Regions from separate parts of the Rhodococcus sp. WB9 genome, predicted to be linked through region 1. Evidence: predicted binding sites of a transcription regulator. Region 1 holds the regulator's gene; the other holds the start of a gene.

Region 1 (3,408 bases):
GCGAGAGGAGGAGACGCCCAGTGAGCCAACGGGAGTGGATCGAAAAGGACTTCTACAAGGAGCTGGGCGTCTCGTCCCACGCATCCGCGGACGAGATCAAGAAGGCGTACCGCAAACTCGCCCGCGACCTTCATCCCGACGCGAACCCCGGCGACACGAAGGCCGAGGAGCGTTTCAAGTCCGTCAGCGAAGCACACGCCGTGCTCTCGGACCCTGCCAAGCGCAAGGAATACGACGAGGCCCGGCGACTGTTCGCGAGCGGCGGTTTCGGTCAGGGCGGCGGCGGATTCAACCCCGGAGCCGGCGGTTTCGGCCAGGGCGGATTCGACATCAACGACCTGTTCGGTGGCGGCGGCGCGGCGGCCGGTGACGGCGGCCTCGGCGACATCTTCGGTGGCCTGTTCAATCGCGGCGCCGGTGGTGGCGGCGCGACCCGCACGACCAACCGTCCCCGTCGTGGCAGCGACGTCGAGACGGAGACGACCCTCGAATTCCGTGAAGCCACGCTGGGCGTCACGGTTCCGCTGCGTCTGACCAGCCCGTCGCCGTGCACCACCTGCCATGGCAGCGGTGCCAAGCCGGGAACCAGCCCGCGAGTCTGCCCGCGCTGCAACGGGACCGGAATCGTCAGCCGAAACCAGGGCGCGTTCGGGTTCAGTGAGCCGTGCGACGACTGCCGCGGTACCGGCTCGATCATCGACTCGCCGTGCGAGGTGTGCCACGGCAACGGCGTCACCAACCGGACCCGCACCATCACCGTCCGCGTTCCCGCGGGTGTCAGCGACGGACAGAAGATCCGGCTGGCAGGCCAGGGGGAGGCGGGCCTGCGCGGCGCGCCGTCCGGCGACCTGTTCGTCACGGTCCGGGTGCGTCCCGACAAGGTGTTCGGCCGCAACGGCGACGACCTCACCCTCGTCGTCCCCGTCAGCTACGGTGAGCTCGTGCTCGGAACCACGGTCTCCGTCCCCACGCTGGAGGGGCGCGTCGGTGTGAAGATTCCGGCGGGCACAGCCGACGGCCGGGTTCTGCGGGTACGCGGCCGAGGCGTTCCCAAGCGTGCGGGTGGCGCCGGTGACCTGCTGGTCACGGTCAAGGTCGCCGTTCCGCAGAAGCTCGACGACCCCGCCACCGAAGCACTGAAGACCTATCTGGAAGCAGAGAAGGCCAGCGGATTCGATCCCAGGGCCGGGTGGGCAGGTGCCTGATGAGCGATACGACCCAGGATCCACGCGAGACCGCCGTTGATCCGGACGCCCAGATCTTCGTGATCTCGGTGGCCGCGGAACTCGCCGGCATGCATGCCCAGACGTTGCGCAACTACGACCGGCTCGGTCTCGTCACCCCGCACCGCACGTCCGGTGGCGGGCGACGGTACTCGCCGCGGGATGTGGCGCTGCTCCGTGAGGTGCAGCGCCTCTCGCAGGACGAGGGTGTCAACCTCGCCGGGATCAAGCGGATCATCGAACTCACCAACCAGGTGGAGGCTCTACAGCACCGGGTTCGCGAGCTGGCCGAGGAGATCGCCAAGATTCACGCCGGCTACCGGCGCGATCTGGTGCCGATCCCGCGGAGCAATGCGCTCGTCGTGTGGAAGCCGCGACACCAGCGCTGACCCGGCGATCTCTCGGGTGAATCGAACCGATGTCGCACTGGTCCTGTCGGAGTGAACCAGTGCGACATCGGGCCCCAACCCCCGGCTCATCGGTCGCGGTTGCCCCAGCGGGGCCCGCGGCGGGTGCGTGATCGCGGAATGTTCATCTCCTCGAGACGTGCCTTGATCTCCTCGGTGGTCCACATCGTGCGGGAGACGGTGGGGGTGGGGGTCTCGGTGACGTGCATGATCATGTTCTCCGGCTTTCTACGAGTGTTCGGTGGATGGTCGGGATCGTCTGTCAGGGGTGTCCGTACAGGTGGTAGCCGGCGTTCATGTTCGGGTAGCCCGAGTCGATCCAGCTGCTGATGCCGTAGGCGTGGCCATAGTCGGCGTCGACGCGGGTGCCGTCCACGTCGGTGGTGTTGCTGTAGTTGTCGGCGCGGAACACGGCTTGGGCACCACCGGGGAGCGAGTAGGTGGCGTCCACCTCGACGCCGTTCGGATCGGTGGAGAATGCCTTCACGATCTGGCTGCTGTGCGGGGCGAGGTAGTCCGACGGCGCCTGAATCCACTGCCCGTAGGGGTTCGACGAGCCCGCGAGGACCATCGGCAGGTCGGTGTCGTTGCTGATCGTCATCGCGATCGTGGGTCCCGATGTCGGCATCGTGCCCGCGGTGGCAACACCCGCTGCGGCGATGGCGAATCCGGTGACGGCCACTGCGGTGGCAGGCAGTGCGATGTAGAGTGCGACGCGGCGGCGGGCGGTGGTGCGCATGATGGCTTCTCCTGAGTTGTGACACTTCGGGGGGGAACGTCTGGGGCCGTGGGGGTTTCGGTTTCCGATCTCCCCGTTTTCCGGTGTGCACCAACTATGTCGCGAATATGCGCCGTCGTCTGTCCACCGACAGGACCGAGCGCGGGATGAATCCGGTGTCCACCGATCGGGGGACACCGGCGCCGCGAAGTGCTCCGCGCGGGCCTGCTCTCGTGAGAAAGTGAGCAATGGACTTCGCCGGAGTCGCTTCGCATCGGGCCGCGCCGTGAGCGCCGTGCGGGTCGTGGTGGGCGACGACCACCCGATCTTTCGGGACGGTGTCGTCCGTGCGCTCCTGGCGAGCGGCGACATCGAGGTGGTCGGCGAGGCGGACGACGGTGCGGCGGCGCTCGCCCTGATCCGCGAACTCGCCCCCGACGTCGCACTGCTCGACTATCGGATGCCGGAGCTGGACGGTTCCCAGGTGGCGGCGGCCGTCCGGCGAGCCGAACTGGCCACGCGGGTGCTGCTGCTGTCGGCGCACGACGAGTCCGCGATCGTCTACCACGCGCTGCAGGAGGGGGCGGCGGGGTTCCTGCCCAAGGAGTCGACTCGGGCGGAGATCGTGAAAGCCGTCCTGGACTGCGCTCAGGGCCGCGACGTCCTCCCCGCCTCCCTCGCCGTCGGACTGGCGGGTGAGGTGCGTCGTCGCAGTGAACCGGTCGGGCCGGCGCTGAGCGGCCGGGAGAAGGAAGTGCTGGCGCTCATTGCGCGCGGCCAGAGCATTCCCACGATCGCCGGTGAGCTGTATCTGGCGCCGTCGACGGTCAAGACTCATGTCCAGCGCCTGTACGAGAAGCTCGGGGTGAGCGACCGCGCGGCCGCGGTGGCCGAGGCGATGCGACGCGGCTTGCTGGAGTGACGTGCCGCTTCCGTCCCAGAGTCGCGTAGTCCGTCGCTACAGCACCGAGGCCGTCCGGGTGACCGCCATTCTCCGGTTACCGCTGATCGGGCTGATGGCGCTGCTCGGGCCGGTGATCCGCGTGGTGCACTGGAAACC
Region 2 (3,408 bases), 1.7 Mb from region 1:
CGGCGTTTGTCGGTGATCGAGATCGGTTCCCGCGGCGGCTTGTCGCCGTTGCGGCGCTCGCTGCTACTCATCGGGTGTCCTCCCGTCCAGGTTCGTCCACCACCTCAGCGTCGAAGACTTCATCGGTGCCTTCAGAGGACCCGTTCCCCCCGCCGGGGGCGGCCGAGTCCTTCGCCTGCGCGTCGTAGATCGCCTGACCCAGGGCTTGCGAGTCGGTGGCCAGTTTTTCGATGGCCGTTTTGATCGCCGCGACATCGCTGCCCTTCAACTTCTCCTGGGCATTCGCGATCGACGACTCGACCTTCTCCTTGACGTCGGCGGGCACCTTGTCCTCGTTGTCCTTGATGAACTTCTCGGTCTGGTACACCAGTGACTCGGCCTGGTTGCGGACCTCCGCTTCCTCCCTACGCTGGGCGTCCTCCGCGGCGTGCGCCTCGGCGTCCTTGATCATCCGGTCGATCTCCTCCTTGGACAGACCGGAGCCCTCCTGGATCTTGATCGTGTTCTCCTTACCGGTGCCCTTGTCCTTCGCGGTCACGTGCACGATGCCGTTGGCGTCGATGTCGAAGGTGACCTCGATCTGCGGCACCCCACGCGGTGCCGGCGGAATCCCCGCGAGCTCGAACGAGCCGAGCAGCTTGTTGTGCGAGGCGATTTCACGCTCACCCTGGAACACCTGGATCTGCACCGAGGGCTGGTTGTCGTCAGCGGTGGTGAAGGTCTCGGAACGCTTGGTCGGGATGGTGGTGTTGCGCTCGATGAGCTTGGTCATCACGCCACCCTTGGTCTCGATGCCGAGGGACAGCGGGGTGACGTCGAGGAGCAGCACGTCCTTGACCTCGCCCTTGAGAACACCGGCCTGCAGGGCAGCGCCGACGGCGACGACCTCGTCCGGGTTGACACCCTTGTTCGGTTCCTTTCCGCCGGTCAGCTCGCGCACCAGATTCGTCACGGCGGGCATACGGGTGGAACCACCGACGAGCACGACCTGGTCGATGTCCTTGACGGCGATCTTCGCGTCCTTGATCACCGATTGGAACGGCGCGCGGGTGCGGTCGAGGAGATCGGACGTGATCTTCTCGAACTCGCTGCGCGACAGCTGCTCGTCGAGGAACAGCGGGTTCTTGTCCGCGTCGACGGTGATGTAGGGCAGGTTGATCGACGTGCTCTGCGAGGAGCTCAGTTCGATCTTGGCCTTCTCGGCGGCCTCGCGGAGACGCTGCAGGGCCATCTTGTCCTTGGTCAGATCGATGCCGTTCTGAGCCTTGAACTTGTCGACGAGCCACTTCACGATCCGGTCGTCCCAGTCGTCACCGCCGAGGTGGTTGTCGCCGGAGGTGGCGCGAACCTCGACGACGCCGTCGCCGATTTCGAGCAGCGAGACGTCGAAGGTGCCGCCACCGAGGTCGAAGACCAGGATGGTCTGTTCCTTGTCGCCCTTGTCCAGGCCGTAGGCCAGGGCGGCCGCGGTGGGCTCGTTGACGATGCGCAGGACGTTGAGACCGGCGATCTGGCCGGCTTCCTTCGTGGCCTGACGCTGGGCGTCCTCGAAGTACGCGGGGACGGTGATCACGGCGTCGGTGATGTCCTCACCCAGATACGATTCCGCGTCCCTCTTCAGTTTCATCAGCACCCGGGCACTGATCTCCTGCGCGCTGTATTTCTTGTCGTCGATCGCCACATGCCAGTCGGTGCCGATCTCCCGTTTCACCGAGCGCACCGTCCGGTCCACGTTCGTCACTGCCTGGTTCTTGGCGGGCTGGCCGACCAGCACCTCACCGTTCTTCGCGAATGCCACCACCGACGGGGTCGTGCGCGCACCCTCCGAGTTGGCGACCACCTTCGGGTCGCCGCCCTCGAGCACGCACACCACCGAGTTCGTGGTCCCCAAATCGATACCCACCGCGCGAGCCATGACCGCCTCCAGCACCACACCGGGTGGGTGTGGTGCTTCCGCTGATCGTTCGGCATCACACCCACCGAACTTGAGTGTTATCGACTCAATTTTCTCCCCGGGAGAGATCGAGGTCAAGGCAAAGAATTGAGCGTAGAACGCTCAACATTGTGTGTGTCGCTCGGCGTCACAGCACCACCATCTCGAACTCCTCGACGACTAGCCACCGGAGACCGCGCCGCCGCTCACGCCCGGCAACGCCGACGTCTATCGGCCGCGCAGCCCGAACGGGTTTCCGTCGGCATCGGCGAGCACGCAAATCCGTGTCTCGGGTGCGACGTGACGCGGAGCGGTGCGCTCGGTTGCGCCGACGGCAAGCAGAGTTTCGCGTGTCGCGTCGAGGTCCTCGACGTCGGCGAAGGCAACCGGTCCGGCGGTCTCGTCACCTGGATTCAGGGCGACCTCGAAGCCGTCCACGTTGTACCCGACGTAGTAGGACTCGTCGGTGTGAGGTGCGCCGAGCAGCGCGGTGTAGACCGCCTTGGCGGCGTTCAGGTCGGACACGGGGATCACCAGGCTGCGGATCGTGGGGCTCATGTTCATCTCCTCGGGCTACGGCGATCATCGGCGACCGCCTCGTCGGCGATGGCAGCAACCACGCTGTGTGCCCGCGAGGGCGGGCGCTTCTCGATTCCTGACCGTTCTGTCGGTGTGTGTCCGCCATAGCGTATCGACGCACGCAGGTTCCGGTGACGTTTCGGCCGGCCGTTTCGGCGTGGTCGCTGATCCGCCCTCCCCTAGCGGTGGCGGATCGCCCACCGCTTCACCGCCTTTGATGCTCTGACCCCGGAACCCGTTGGGAAAGCGCGATCGGTGTTACCTTGAGCCCTGTGTGTGGCGGTCGGCAATCCTCGCGGCGGCGCACGGCGCTGCTCACCGTGCTGGCGGTGATCGCCGCCGACGGGATGGTCGTGCGGATCGGTCACACCAACGCGGCGGGCGATGTGCTCGAGACCCTCCCAGATCTCGTCGGGACGCTCGCGCGGCGCCGCACCCCGGGGCGCGGTGCCGTCGGCACACGGCTGTCCCTGCCGGGCCGCGCCCGGGCACCGTCATCGACCTCGGCCGAGTCGCCCATGCCCGTGCGGAACAGCACCTGTGTGCTGCGGGTGTGACCGACCGGCACCGGCTACCGTCCCATCATCGGATCTGACGCCGCAGCCACCCTCTCGTGACCGCCACGGGCACGCGCGCCACACCTCTCCCCCGACCGTGCCGCGCGGCCCGATTATCGTTCCCGCACCGGTAGATTCGTTCCGGTGCACCCCGTCGGAATGAGGTGCCGTAATTGCATTCCAGGACCGTTCTCAAACTCGCCGGCGCCACCGTGGCCGCGGGGGTAATGCTGGCCGGGGTGATGTTCCCGGTCGCCGCCGGGCTGGGGTACGCATCCAACCGTGCCGCCGACAGCGTCGGTAATTCCTCGGCCGAACTGGCCGACGGAGTGGTGCCGG

What was found. Region 1 encodes HspR, which represses chaperone genes until heat shock. Its sites were predicted from a motif close to ANNTGAGTNNNNNNNACTCANNT; they were not measured.
Region 2: the regulator HspR is predicted to act here: its motif matches at 1,984-2,006, upstream of dnaK (molecular chaperone DnaK).

The regions. Positions count from the first base shown of each region.
Region 1 covers NZ_CP041769.1:2,121,796-2,125,203, forward strand. Annotated here, with positions in the region: gene dnaJ (molecular chaperone DnaJ) at 21-1,205, shown strand; gene FND50_RS09815 (heat shock protein transcriptional repressor HspR) at 1,205-1,612, shown strand; gene FND50_RS36055 (hypothetical protein) at 1,699-1,845, opposite strand; gene FND50_RS09820 (hypothetical protein) at 1,893-2,369, opposite strand; gene FND50_RS09825 (response regulator transcription factor) at 2,644-3,270, shown strand; gene FND50_RS09830 (sensor histidine kinase) at 3,272-3,408, shown strand, end outside.
Region 2 covers NZ_CP041769.1:3,815,195-3,818,602, reverse strand. Annotated here, with positions in the region: gene grpE (nucleotide exchange factor GrpE) at 1-71, opposite strand, end outside; gene dnaK (molecular chaperone DnaK) at 68-1,915, opposite strand; gene FND50_RS17645 (VOC family protein) at 2,162-2,491, opposite strand; gene FND50_RS17640 (hypothetical protein) at 2,785-3,069, shown strand; gene FND50_RS17635 (transglycosylase domain-containing protein) at 3,243-3,408, shown strand, end outside.